4 regions of the Bradyrhizobium sp. BR 10261 genome follow, and region 2 is predicted to be linked to each of the others. Evidence: predicted binding sites of a transcription regulator. Region 2 holds the regulator's gene; each other region holds the start of a gene.
What was found. The regulator LexA, encoded in region 2, represses DNA repair genes until DNA is damaged. The targets are predictions, from matches to a motif close to TGTTCNNNNTGTGTTCNG.
Positions count from the first base shown of each region.

Region 1 (3,506 bases), on a different contig from region 2:
CTCGGTCTTACCTGTCTTGGTTTCGTCGCCGATCCGGAACTGCCATTGCCACACACCCGGGATCGCCGTCTTTGCAACCGTGAACTCTACGCCCCTGTGATTCATGGTCACCTCCACGATTCACCTATCCATGTGCGCAAACATGTTGGGCGTGAGAATAGTCCGCCGACAAGCGAAATTTGCCGTTAAGTGGAGGAAAATTCACGAAGATCCTGAAAGCGCGCGCAGCTCGAAGCATGCGAAATCAGATTGCGAAAGTCGAGGCCGACGATCTCGGCCTTACGACCAGGAACTCTGTTCATGGCAGGAGAACCACGGAATCGCGCGACATGCGCTCACGCGCGAAAAAAAACCCGCCAGGGGAGAGCCGGGCGGGTAGAAGGTTATTGGAGGCTGAGGTGCTGGGCTGCAACACCATAGCCAAATGACCCTAGCCCGCTCAGCTTACGACAGCCTGACAGAACGGATCGGCGACTGGGCATGGAGGCTCGCTGTTGGTCCACCGGGCCAACCGACGCTGGAGCAGTCGCGTCCCAATTCAGACATCTCCGCGCATAACTTCAGACACAAGCGTTGGCGACACTTACCGCGCACGGCGAAGCCATGGGGGATACGTGGCGCGCCGATAGCGGGGTGGCATCATGGACAAGGTTGAGCGGTCATTCGCCGCCGCGACGGCGGCTGGCTTCGTGGTGTTGGTGATCGGCATCGTGCTGCTGGCGGTGATGTAGGCCAGCCCGAGCGGCACGCGCCGCCATAGCTGCGAAAACAACCCCATGCACAGTAGGCAGCGGCTCGTTTCGCGTGGCCTTATCCTTAGTGCACCTTGATCTCGTCCAGGGGCAGATGCAGATCGGCGGCGCGCTCCTCGCGGTCCTTCTTGCGGAACTCGCTTTCCCTGCGCTCGAACTTCAGCATCTCCTCGAGCGCGGCCGCGCGCAGCTGATTGCGCCTGCTCGCATCATGGTGCGCATCTTCCGTCATGACCCGATCCCCGACTGTCGCGGCGCCGTTCTCAAGGAAACGCCCGCGGCCACAGAAAAGTTCTGTGCCGAAGCATTGCGAAATTATGACGGCAGAACGGCTCTTCCGTCTTTGATACACATCATGTGTCAGAAGAGCGCCGAAAGCTCATTTCGGGAAATAGGACGCCTCATGTTCCCCTGCCGGAACACCGCAGTTTAACGGACTTCACATCCTCCACGATCTCGGTAGAAATACGTGGGCCGGGGCTGGAATTTGATCCCGAACAATTATTGCAACCGGCAAGGGGCCATCGCGAGGTGGCCCCTTTCGATTCCGGCATTCGCAAAGGCGGATGAGGGCAGTCCCAAACTTGTGCCGGCCTAATACGGCCAGCCCCTCCAAATCTGAAAAGAACATATTGCGAACCTAGAACAAATAGTGTACATTGCTTTTATCGACGATCCGCCGCGCCAATCGTTTGTCCCGCACCCGAATCCTCGCCATAAGGAGCACGACCCAATGTCCACCACTGCCCTGCGTATCGTCGAAGGATCTTCCATGGACAAGAGTAAAGCTCTGGCTGCCGCGCTCTCCCAGATCGAGCGTCAGTTCGGCAAGGGCTCGGTGATGAAGCTCGGCAAGAACGACCGTTCGATGGACATCGAGGCAGTGTCGTCAGGCTCGCTCGGGCTCGATATCGCGCTCGGCATCGGCGGCCTGCCCAAGGGGCGCATCGTCGAGATCTACGGGCCGGAATCCTCAGGAAAAACCACGCTGGCGCTGCACACGGTGGCGGAAGCCCAGAAGAAGGGCGGTATCTGCGCCTTCATCGACGCCGAGCACGCGCTCGACCCGGTCTATGCCCGCAAGCTCGGGGTCAACATCGACGAGCTCTTGATCTCCCAGCCCGACACCGGCGAGCAGGCGCTGGAAATCTGCGACACGTTGGTGCGCTCGGGCGCGGTGGACGTGCTGGTGGTCGATTCGGTCGCGGCCCTGGTGCCGAAGGCCGAGCTCGAAGGCGAGATGGGTGATGCGCTGCCGGGTCTTCAAGCGCGGTTGATGAGCCAGGCGCTGCGCAAGCTGACGGCCTCGATCAACAAGTCCAACACCATGGTGATCTTCATCAACCAGATCCGCATGAAGATCGGTGTGATGTACGGCTCGCCCGAAACCACGACCGGCGGCAACGCGCTGAAGTTCTACGCTTCCGTCCGCCTCGACATCCGCCGCATCGGCGCGATCAAGGAGCGCGACGAAGTGGTCGGCAACACGACGCGTGTGAAGGTGGTGAAGAACAAGCTGGCGCCGCCCTTCAAGCAGGTCGAGTTCGACATCATGTACGGCGAGGGCGTCTCCAAGATGGGCGAGATCCTCGATCTGGGCGTCAAGGCCGGCATCGTCGAAAAGTCCGGCGCCTGGTTCTCCTATGACAGCCAGCGCCTCGGCCAGGGCCGCGAGAACTCGAAAGCGTTCCTGAAGTCCAACCCGGACATCACCGCCAAGATCGAGACCGCAATCCGCCAGAACTCCGGCTTGATCTCGGAGCAGATTTTGGCCGGCACGCCCGAGAGCGACGCCGACGGCGAGGAGCCGGCGGACGAGTAAGCCTTAAAGCGAGAAGTTTCCGCGAGGAGCGGGCGCTGAGGACGTTGAGTTGCCGACGTCGTCAGTGCCCGTTTCTTTTTGCGCTGGAGTGACCAGGGGGCGTGATGAGGCGCGTTAGTGGCGCCCTAGTTGCGCGTTCAGGGCCGTAGGGTGGGTTAGCCGCGCGGCTTGCGCGAAGCGCAAACCGCTCGGCGTAACCCACCATTGTTCGTCTGTGCGGAAGCAGAGTTGGTGGGTTACGCCGACGACTGCGCTTTGCGCAGCCGCCTGCTAACCCACCCTACGAAGCTTACTCCGCAGCTTGCGCGTAATCGCTCACCGGCCGGCAGGAGCACACCAGCCGTAGGGTGGGCAAAGGCGCACTTGCGCCGTGCCCACCATCTTTCAACGTGGCGGGTGGTGGTGGGCACGCTTTCGCTTTGCCCACCCTACGAAGCTTACTCCGCAGCTTGCGCGTAATCGCTCACCGGCGGGCAGGAGCACACCAGATTGCGGTCGCCATAGACGTTGTCGACGCGGCCCACCGGGCACCAATATTTGTCGGTGCGCGAGACGCCGTCGGGAAAGCAGCCTTCGCTGCGGGTGTAGGCACGAGCCCACGCATCGTCGGCGATGTCGTGCACCGTGTGCGGAGCGTGACGCAAGGGCGAGGCCTCGATCTTGAAGCGGCCGGCCTCGACCTCGGCGATTTCCTTGCGGATCGCGATCATGGCATCGCAAAAACGATCCAGCTCGGCCTTGGATTCCGACTCGGTCGGCTCGATCATCAGCGTGCCCGGCACCGGGAAGCTCATGGTCGGCGCATGGAAGCCGTAATCGATCAGGCGTTTTGCGATGTCGTCGACAGTGACGCCTGATGTCGCCTTCAGCTGGCGGGGATCGACGATGCACTCATGCGCGACGCGGCCCCTGGCGTTCTTGTAGAGCACCGG
Region 1 covers NZ_JACOFQ010000010.1:38,458-41,963, reverse strand. The annotation lists gene HYH07_RS13595 (hypothetical protein) at 1-105, opposite strand, end outside; gene HYH07_RS13590 (hypothetical protein) at 817-984, opposite strand; gene recA (recombinase RecA) at 1,486-2,574, shown strand; gene gcvP (aminomethyl-transferring glycine dehydrogenase) at 3,012-3,506, opposite strand, start outside.
Region 1: recA (recombinase RecA) is a predicted target of LexA. The motif match lies at 1,376-1,393, and genes of this name have one in related genera.

Region 2 (3,506 bases):
GACGTGCTCCTGCGCAAGGGCGCACGGCTCACCGATCGGGACCTTGCGCTCGCCGCGGGCATGAACCATCCGCAGCTGAGCGTTCATCGCCGTCCTAAGGTCGCGATTCTCGCAACCGGCGACGAGCTGGTGATGCCGGGCTCGACACCCGGCCCCGGCCAGATCGTCTATTCCAATGGCTACGCCCTGCACGCCCTCGCCCGCAGCGAGGGTGCCGACACCATCGATCTCGGCGTCGCCGCCGACACGCTTGCCGCCACGACCTCGGGCATCCGCCGCGCCCGCGAATCCGGCGCCGACATCCTGATCACGACCGGCGGAGCGTCTGTCGGTGACCACGATCTGGTGCAGCAGGCGCTTCGGCACGAAGGTATCTCGATGGCGTTCTGGAAGATCGCGATGCGGCCGGGCAAGCCGATGATGAACGGGCAGCTCGGGCCGATGCGCGTCATCGGCCTGCCCGGCAATCCCGTGTCATCCTACGTCTGCGGCTTCCTGTTTCTGGTGCCGCTGATTCGCGCGCTGTCGGGCCGCTCAATGATTCATCATCGCCGCGAACGCGCCGTGCTCGGTCGCGACCTCGGGGCCAATGACCAGCGCGAGGATTATCTGCGTGCGCGTCTGGAGACGCGGGACGACGGCACGCTCGTCGCTCTTCCCGTCAACCACCAGGATTCCTCACTGTTGGCGAATCTCGCTGCGGCACAGGCACTTCTCGTGCGCGCGCCGTTCGCAGCGAAGGCCGCTTCCGGCACGCCTTGCGAGGTCTTGCGACTGCCGGAGTGAGCGCGCCGACGCAACTGTTCCGCGAACTTTGTCGCGTTCACGGTAAATTAAGCAGTTGCGGAACATGTATCGAACATATAGGGTCCGTTCATGATTTGTTTCGAGCATGTAGCGGCTTACTGCTGAATTCAGCGTCTCGGAATCGAGCGACATCGTCAGGGGGATTTTGGTCGAGATGTTAACGCGCAAACAATACGAGCTCCTGCGGTTCATCAGCGAGCGATTGAAGGAAAGCGGCGTGCCGCCCTCCTTCGACGAGATGAAGGATGCGCTCGACCTGCGCTCCAAGTCGGGCATCCATCGCCTGATCACCGCGCTTGAGGAGCGCGGCTTCATCCGCCGCCTGCCCAACCGGGCCCGCGCCATCGAAGTGATCAAGCTGCCTGAACTCCAGGCGGCTGCCGGCAGCCGTCGCGGCTTCACGCCGAGCGTCATCGAGGGCAATCTCGGCAAGGTGCGCACGATGTCGAGCCCGCCCGTCGATGAGGGCGAACGCCCTGTCGCAGTTCCCGTGATGGGCCGGATCGCGGCCGGTACGCCGATCGAGGCCTTGCAGACGCGCAGCCACACCATCAGCGTCCCGCCCGACATGCTCGGCGCGGGCGAGCACTACGCGCTCGAAGTCCGCGGTGATTCCATGGTCGATGCCGGCATTCTCGACGGCGACATGGCGCTGATCCAGCGCAACGAGAGCTGCGACACCGGCGATATCGTGGTGGCCCTGATCGACGACGAGGAAGCCACGCTCAAGCGTTTCCGCCGCCGCGGCGCCTCGATCGCGCTCGAGCCGGCAAACGCCGCCTACGAGGTCCGGATTCTGCCGCCCAACCGGGTCAAGATCCAGGGCAAGCTGATCGGGCTGTACCGCAAATACTGAACGCGGCGCACGCCGCCACCTGGCAAGCGCGCCCTCAAGGTTGAAGCGGACGATTGTCCGCTCCGGCTGGATAGTTTTTCTGGTTTTCTCCAGATTATCCGGCCACCTCTCCCGCGCTACATCCCCGGCACGCCATGACGAAGCACGCATCGCTTCGCAGGCCTTGCGAGACCGAGGAGACCGCCATGCGTAAGATCATTCTGAGTACCGTCGCGATGGCGCTGATCGCAATATCAGCGTCGCAAACCTTCGCTGCGCAGCCGCAGCATCACGTTCGCAGGTCGCCACAGGCGACGAACGAACAATTCCGCAATGCCCGCAACGCCGTCGGGCAACAGGCGCAGCCGGCCTGGCCTTATTCGGGTTGGTCGGCACCGGCTGGGCGCTAACGAAGAAGCTCTCGGAATGCACGGAAGCAGCCTTTGTTCCTCGGACATCTGAAAAAGAAATTGTGATGGCAGCCTGCAGACTCAAGCCGCAGATTTGCCCCCAACATGGCATATGATCGCAGGCTTCCACTCTGATAGAGGCCTGCGCCTCAGAAGAGGCGCGGGTGCTCTATCGCTGATGAGGAGCACCCGATGTGTGACTATAGCTTGCATGCCGTCGCGACGCGTCCCGCAGAAGTCGGCGAGACGATCGTCACGACAACCTTCCGCGGCACCTCGACGCGCGGCTTCGCCTCCGAAGCCGACATGTCGGTCGCGGTCTGCCTGCTGCCGGGAACGGAGCTCGCCTTCGCCGACAACGTCCGCTACGACAACAGGTGGATCTGGACGCGCACTATCAATTCGCGCGTCGGCAAGTTCGGCAAGGTCGATCCGCACATTCCCGATCGTCATCACGACGCGATCGAATTCCCCGATGGCAAATACGTGCTGGTGACCCAGCTCGTCGAAGGCCAGCGCGCAACCGTGCTGCAACTGCCGGTGACCCAGCCGCTCGGTGAGCGCGAGCACAAGCCGCAAGTTGCCGCCGACAGACAGCCGACACCTCCGGTCCTGCCGATCGGTTGAACCGGCCTAATTTGGGCATGATCTCCGCGCAAACGCGTTTTCGCGTTTGTCGCGCCGGAGGACCGCTACAGACTTTTCCGGATCATGCCTCAATCCTCGGCCTGAAGATCGGCCTCGGACGGTGTTGCGTCCTTGGCGCGCGGAGCTGCGGACCGCGGCATGAGGGTCCCTTCGAAATCTCCATCGCCGGCCGCCGCCGGCGACCAGGGGCGGTTTGCGCCTCTCGCCCTCGCCGCCGCAATGGCAAAGCCATCGCCGCGACGTGTCAGCGCTAGCGCGCCCTGGCTCGCCAGACGCGGCCGATCGATCACCATCCCGGTGCAATCCGGCGGCGCAGGCTTTGCCGTCACCACCAGGGCCGCGCGACTGCAATCATCAGCCAGCGCGTCGATGCGGAGCGCCAGCGCGACCATGTGGCCGTCGGCAAGCGGCGTCACGCAGCCGGCATCGTCGCACGACACGCCGTCGCCGAGCGAGCTGCTCGCCGCATCGCGTGGATCAGCGTCCGCTGCAAGCCACTCCTTCAGCAGGAAATTGTCCTTCTTCGCCCTGATCAGGTGCAGCTGACCGTCCCTGGCGCGCACCGCGACGTTCTGACCGTCACCGGCAATCAGAATATCGGGTTGCCGGACGGAAAGACTCCAGACGGTCGCCGCCATCAGCACGAATGCTCCCGACCAGCGCAGCGGCGTGCGCAAAAGACCCAGCAGGATCAGGCCCAAGCTCGCAGCGATCAGCGGCGCCGTGCCGAAGGCCGCGACATGACCGACCGCACCCGGTAGTGCCGCCACCCAGCGCGTGACGAAAATCATCCAGTCGATGCCGAT
Region 2 covers NZ_JACOFQ010000031.1:74,139-77,644, forward strand. The annotation lists gene glp (gephyrin-like molybdotransferase Glp) at 1-786, shown strand, start outside; gene lexA (transcriptional repressor LexA) at 962-1,663, shown strand; gene HYH07_RS29340 (hypothetical protein) at 1,849-2,052, shown strand; gene HYH07_RS29345 (hypothetical protein) at 2,245-2,679, shown strand; gene HYH07_RS29350 (ComEC/Rec2 family competence protein) at 2,769-3,506, opposite strand, start outside.

Region 3 (3,506 bases), on a different contig from region 2:
TAAGTAATAAACACACGTTTTCCGATTGGATCGTCTCGTGCACACGTTCCCCTTCATTCCGCCCCGGCTGCGCGCGGCCGGCAGGCTGGCCGTTGTCATCAGGCTGGCGCTGGCGGCTGTTGGCGGGCTGGTTTGGGTGTGGGGAACGCAGCCGGCGGCGGCGCAGGGCAAGCTCGAGGCGCAATATGAGGCGACGCTGTCAGGCATTCCGGTCGGCCGCGGCGCCTGGAATATCGATATCCAGGACGACGTGTTTTCCGCGGCGGCTAGCGGCGGCACCATAGGCATTCTGAAATCCTTCGCCGGCGGGTCCGGCACCGGCGCCTCGCAAGGCCGCGTCGTCAATGGCGCGCTGGTCGCCTCCGCCTACCAGGCCTCCACCACCACCTCGAAGAAGACCGAAGAGATCCACATCACCCTGGACAAGGGCAATGTGAAGGATTTTGGCATTATCCCGGAGCCGCCTGTTGATCCCGATCGCATCGTCGTCACCGAGGCGCATCGCCGCGGCGTGTTCGATCCGATGACGGCCTCGCTGGTGCGCGTGCCTGGAAACGGCGATCCGCTGTCGCCCGAGGCCTGCCACGGCTCAGCGCCGGTGTTCGACAGCCGCATGCGCTACGAGCTCAAGCTCGATTTCAAGCGCATGGAGACCGTGAAGGCGGAGAAGGGCTATCGCGGCCCGGTTGTGGTCTGCGCGCTCTATTTCGTGCCCGTGGCCGGCTACATTCCTGACCGCCCCGTGATCAAATACCTCGCCGCCCAGCGCAACATCGAGATCGCGCTCGCCCCGGTCGCGGGCACGCGGATCCTGGTTCCGTTCTGGCTGAAGGTCCCGACCCCGCTCGGCCCCGCCATGCTGGAAGCCACCAGCTTCATCACCACAGCCCAGCCGCCAAGAGTGGCGAAGACGCAGTAGGCCGCGCTGCGCACCCCGCCCACCGCCGTCATTCCGGGGCGCGCCCCTTGGCGCGAACCCGGAATCCATGGGGCCGCAGAGTCCGCCGCGCGATGGATTCCGGGCTCGTCGCTTGCGCTCCGCCCCGGAATGACGGATGGAGACGCGCTGCACGCGATATCAATGACTTACCTACTGTGCATGGGGTTGTTTTGGCGACATGCCTCGGAGGGCCACCATTTGTCGCGAATCCATTTGACTCCGCCCCGATTCTGATTCGACTCGACGCCATCCCCAACTTAAGGGTTTCCGCCCCCACATCGTCGCTTGTGCGGCACCCCAAAACTCCATCTAGTGCACACGCAAAACGAGTCCCACGACACCTTGCGTGAACGGAACGGGACTCACCTGGGAGTCAGCGATTCGGCCGCGATTCGTTCTAGAGTCGTTCCGAAGCTTAAGGGATGAGGAAAAAGCGTCGCAAAGTGAGACAGTTGGGCGGGATTTGGGGAAGCCGCTTCCACCACACACTCGGTGTCATCGCCCGGCCAGTGCGCAATTGCGCACTAGGACCGGGCGATCCAGTACGCCGAGGCGGTTGTAGGTGAGCCGATGGGCTGCGGCGTACTGGATGCCCCGGTCAAGCCGGGGCATGACAGCGGTGCACCCCTTCGCCTCATCACGCCCTGACTTTCGCCCAATCAGCCATTACCTATTCCGGCAGACATGGCCTTTCCTCCCTCCCCCTTCGCTTCCGAGCGCGTGCCCGGCGCTGGCGTCACTGCGGTGCTCGGGCCGACCAACACCGGCAAGACCCATCTCGCCATCGAACGGATGCTGGCGCATTCGTCAGGGCTGATCGGCCTGCCGCTGCGCCTGCTGGCGCGCGAGGTCTATAACAAGATCGTCGCCCGCGTCGGCCCCGAGGCCGTCGCGCTGGTCACCGGCGAGGAGAAGATCAAGCCCAGGAGCCCGCGCTACTGGGTCTCGACCGTCGAGGCGATGCCGCGCGATCTGGATGTCTCCTTCCTCGCCGTCGACGAGATCCAGATCGCCTCCGATCTCGAGCGCGGCCACGTCTTCACCGACCGCATCCTCAACCGTCGCGGACGCGACGAGACGCTGCTGCTGGGCGCCGCCACGATGCGCCCGATCATCGAGCGCCTCTTGCCGGGCGTCTCCATGATCACCCGTCCCAGGCTGTCGCAGCTGGAATTCGCCGGCGACCGCAAGATCACGCGCCAGCCGCGCCGCACGGCGATCGTCGCCTTCTCCGCCGACGAGGTCTACGCCATCGCCGAGCTGATCCGCCGCCAGCACGGCGGCGCCGCCGTGGTGCTGGGCTCGCTCTCGCCGCGCACCCGCAACGCGCAGGTGGCGATGTTCCAGAACGGCGATGTCGATTATCTCGTCGCCACCGATGCTGTCGGCATGGGCCTCAATCTCGACGTCGACCACGTCGCCTTCGCCTCCGACCGAAAGTTCGACGGCTTTCAGTTCCGAAGGCTCACGCCGGCCGAGTTCGCGCAAATCGCCGGCCGTGCGGGGCGCGCCACGCGCAACGGCACCTTCGGCACCACGGGCCGCTGCGGCCCGTTCGAGCCGGAGCTCGTGAATGCGCTCCAGAACCACATTTTCGATCCCGTGAAGATGCTGCAATGGCGCAACTCGAAGCTGGATTTCTCTTCCCTCGGCGCGCTCCAGGTCTCGCTCAACCTCGCCCCCGGCCACGAGACGCTGACGCGCGCGCCGATCGCCGAGGACATGCGCGTGCTCGACCACGCCGCCCGCGACGTCGAGGTGCGCGATATCGCGCATGGCAAGGCGGCCGTGGAGCGGCTCTGGGAGGCCTGCCAGGTCCCGGACTACCGGAAACTGTCGCCTGCGGCCCATGCCGAGCTGGTGACGACGCTCTACGGCTTCCTGATGCGGAAGGGCTGCATCCCCGATTCCTGGTTCGCGGCCCAGGTCGACCAGGCCGACCGCGTCGACGGCGACATCGACACGCTATCGGCTCGAATCGCGCAGATCCGCACCTGGACCTTCGTCGCCAACCGCCCGGACTGGCTGAAAGACCCCGATCGCTGGCAGGGGATCGCCCGGGAGGTCGAAAATAAATTATCGGATGCGCTCCATGAACGCTTGACGGAGCGTTTCGTTGATCGCCGGACCAGTGTATTGATGCGCCGCCTGCGGGAGAACACGAGCTTGAATACGGAAATCGGCAAGACCGGCGAAGTTATCGTCGAAGGCCATGTCATCGGCCGCCTCGATGGCTTCACCTTTGCACCGGATGCGGCGGAAGCCGGCTCCGATGCGAAAGCCTTGCAGGCTGCCGCGCAAGCGGTGCTCGCCGGCGAGATCAATACGCGAGCCGAAAAACTCGGCAACGCGCCGGACGATCAGTTCGTGCTGACCTCCGACGGCACCATCCGCTGGACCGGCGACGCCGTGGCGCGGCTGACGGCCGCAGAGGAGGCGCTGCATCCGCGCATCCGCATCATCTCCGATGAGCGCCTCACCGGCGCTCCCCGCGAGAAGGTGCAGGCGCGGCTCGACCTCTGGCTCAAGACGCATATCGAAAAGCTGCTCGGGCCGATGTTCGAGC
Region 3 covers NZ_JACOFQ010000003.1:85,506-89,011, forward strand. The annotation lists gene HYH07_RS04235 (DUF3108 domain-containing protein) at 110-919, shown strand; gene HYH07_RS04240 (helicase-related protein) at 1,625-3,506, shown strand, end outside.
Region 3: HYH07_RS04240 (helicase-related protein) is a predicted target of LexA. The motif match lies at 1,334-1,351, and genes of this name have one in related genera.

Region 4 (3,506 bases), on a different contig from region 2:
CAATACCGAAGCCGGGGACGACGGTCGCGCCGGTCGCCGTAGCGCTGACGTCAGCCCAGGCGCCATCGGCCTCGACGCCGAACACGACGTTGCCGGTCTGCCAGTTGTAGCCGGCGGTGCCGCCGACGAAGCCACCCTTCATCTTCGGGTCGCCAGAAGCAGCTTCCCAGGCGCCGCCACCGACGATACCGAGATAGAAGCCGGTCCAGGCGTAGACCGAGGCCACGGCCACGGGCGCCTTGGTGTAGGGGCGCGCTGCCAGATCGGCAGCCGAAGCGGCGCCGGTGAGGGTGATCAGAGCGGCCGAAGCCAACAAAACCTTCTTCATTTTCAACTTATCCCAGTCCCAGTTTCTGTTGTTGCCTTCCGCAAGATCGGAAGGGCATCGGACGCTGCGGTCCAAATGGTGCCGTGCTTACACCACGAAAGCTGCAAGCTGCGTCTCTCAAAAGCCACAACAAATACAAATGTAAGAATGGCTGACCCATGGTTCCCGTCGGGAACAGAAAAGCGAAAGGCCGGCACGAGGCCGGCCTTTATTCTCAAACGAATTCAGGTGGATCAGTATTTCGCGATGACCGGGCCGCCCCAGCGATAATTGACGCGGACAAGACCCATGTCGACATTCTGGCTGATGCGATCGGTCTGGAATGCGGTGCCACCGGGCGCGTTGAGCGTCAGAGTCCTGCTGCCCAGGAAGATGTGGTCGTACTCAACGCCCACCGACCAGTTCGGCGCGAAGCCGAACTCGAGGCCGGCGCCAACCGTGCCGCCCCAGCGGTTGTCGCTGGCCGAGGCGAGCAGGGTGCCGGCTCCGACGAATCCGGGCGCGGTGTAGATATTATACTTGTCGGCAACCACGGCACCGCCGCCCTTCACGTAGAACAGCACGTTGTTCCAGGCGTATCCGACCTGGCCCGTGATCAGGCCGAAGGCGTCGATCTTCGAGCGGTTGCGCTGGGTCGGGATGAGGGTGCTGATATTGTCGCCGGAGAAGTCGGCCCAGTTGCCCTGGCCTTCGAGGCCGAACACCCAGTTGGCCGATTGCCAGCGATAGCCGATCTGGCCGCCGACCGTGCCGCCCGTGGCATTGTGGCAGCCCTCGCCGAACAGCGTGCCGGTGGTCGGCGCGACGAAGTCCCAGCATTTGTGGCTCCATCCGCCACCGCCGTTGATGCCGATGTAGAAGCCGCTCCAGTCATAAATGGTGGCGACCATCGGCGGCGGCGCCTTGGTGTAGGGACGCGCCGCAAGATCGGCAGCACTCGCCGGTGCTGACAAGCCCAAGGCAACAATACCAATTGTACCAAACAGAATTTTCTTCATTGCAGTCTCCCCAGTGTCGTCCGCTCCAGTCGTCCCCTGAAGCGGTCAATCAGGCGCGACGCCCATCATCAACCAATTGCGACTCAACCGTAGTCGAATCGGGGGGCCGAGTCCGTCTCTGGAATGCAACAGTCGCTGGGCAATTCATCCGGGCGTAACCTAATGAATGTTAAGCATTTTCCTGCCTGCACCGGTTCCAATTCACGCCGACGTGCATAGCGGCATGAGTCGCTCTTTGCACGCTTGGGTCGCGCGATTTCGAGGGGAACAAATCTGGAACGAATGTTCGGCCGATGCTATATGTGGGGATAACCGAGGGTGTACCGGGCCGAGCGGCCCCTGTAAGCGTATAGGGTCGGCTCAACAGGCGGCGGCGCGGGCGCCTTTTTCGAAATTCAGCGGCATTTGGAGTGGAGAGCGGCGATGGCGGGAAGCGTCAACAAGGTCATTCTGGTCGGAAATCTCGGCAAGGATCCGGAAATCCGCCGCACCCAGGACGGGCGGCCGATCGCGAATCTGAGCATCGCGACCTCCGAGACCTGGCGCGACAAGAACAGTGGCGAACGCAAGGAAAAGACCGAGTGGCACCGCGTCGTGATCTTCAATGAAGGGCTCTGCAAGGTCGCCGAACAGTACCTGAAGAAGGGCGCCAAGGTTTACATCGAGGGTGCGCTCCAGACGCGCAAATGGACCGATCAGAGCGGCGTCGAGAAGTACTCCACCGAGGTCGTACTGCAGGGCTTCAACTCGACCCTGACGATGCTCGACGGCCGCGGCGGTGGCGGAGGAGGCGGCAGCTTCGGCGATGAGGGCGGCGGCGATTTCGGCTCGTCCGGTCCGGTCAGCAGCGCACCGCGCCGCCCCGTGGCCGCCGGCGGCGGTGGCCGCAACAATGATATGGACGACGATATCCCGTTCTAGGGCCGAGCCGGGTTTTTGCGCCGCCTTTGCATCGCTCGCCTAAAGAGGCAGATTTTCTTACCAATTGGCGGGCCAAGCTCGGCTTTTCGGGCTGGCCTGATGTGTTGCCTCAAGCCTTGACCAGGCACGATGTGAATTGTGGTCGGGCCGTTCAGCCCGATCCATCTATTGTCGATCTTCACGCTGGTCATGCTGCCGCTCGCGGTCTGGCGGGCGCATGCCCACCGCCTGACCGATCACCGGCGGATCATGATCCTGATGTTTGCAGGAGCGCTGGTGGTGGCGGGACTGTTCACCCTGCTGCCAAGGCGCATCATGAACCACGTGGTTTTCGGGACTTGAGCGCTGGTTCCCGGCGGCTCGCCCAGACCACGACCCTGAGGTGCCGAGCTGGGCGTAAGCCTCTGGAAAAACAGTCGGAAAAAGCGCTGTCCTGTCCCCCCGCAAGGGTGGTTATCGGGGCCTCGATGCGCTATATGATTCCCAGATAAAACCTCACCGGATTCCCCCTTGGCTGACGACGACAACAAGCCCGGCGACCAGCCGGCGCAACCCTCGGACATTCGCCCCGTCTCGATCTACGAGGAGATGAAAAAGTCCTACCTCGATTACGCCATGAGCGTGATCGTGTCGCGCGCACTGCCCGATGCGCGCGACGGGTTGAAGCCCGTGCACCGCCGCATCCTCTACGCGATGAACAATCGCGGCGACACGCCGGACAAGAAGCACAAGAAGTCCGCCGGTGCCGTCGGTGAAGTCATGGGTAAGTACCATCCCCATGGCGACCAGGCGATCTACGACGCATTGGTGCGCATGGCGCAGGACTTCTCGATGCGCGCCCCCCTGATCGACGGACAGGGCAATTTCGGCTCGGTCGACGGCGATCCGCCCGCGGCGATGCGCTACACCGAATCCCGCCTGACCAAGATCGCGCTCAAGCTCCTCGAGGATATCGACGACGACACGGTCGATTTCCAAGACAATTATGACGGCTCCGAGCGCGAGCCTGTGGTTCTGCCGGCTCGGTTCCCGAACCTTCTGGTCAACGGCGCCGGCGGCATCGCTGTCGGCATGGCGACCAACATCCCGCCGCACAATCTCGGCGAGGTCATCGACGCCTGCGTGGCGCTGATCGACAATCCGTCGCTGAGCATCGACGAGCTCAACAACATCATCCCGGGCCCGGATTTCCCGACCGGCGGCATCATCCTCGGACGCCAGGGCATCCGCAGCGCCTATCATCTCGGCCGCGGCTCCAT
Region 4 covers NZ_JACOFQ010000018.1:6,957-10,462, forward strand. The annotation lists gene HYH07_RS21105 (outer membrane protein) at 1-328, opposite strand, end outside; gene HYH07_RS21110 (outer membrane protein) at 562-1,326, opposite strand; gene HYH07_RS21115 (single-stranded DNA-binding protein) at 1,750-2,247, shown strand; partial or broken gene HYH07_RS21120 (hypothetical protein) at 2,386-2,589, shown strand; gene gyrA (DNA gyrase subunit A) at 2,758-3,506, shown strand, end outside.
Region 4: HYH07_RS21115 (single-stranded DNA-binding protein) is a predicted target of LexA. The motif match lies at 1,590-1,607, and genes of this name have one in related genera.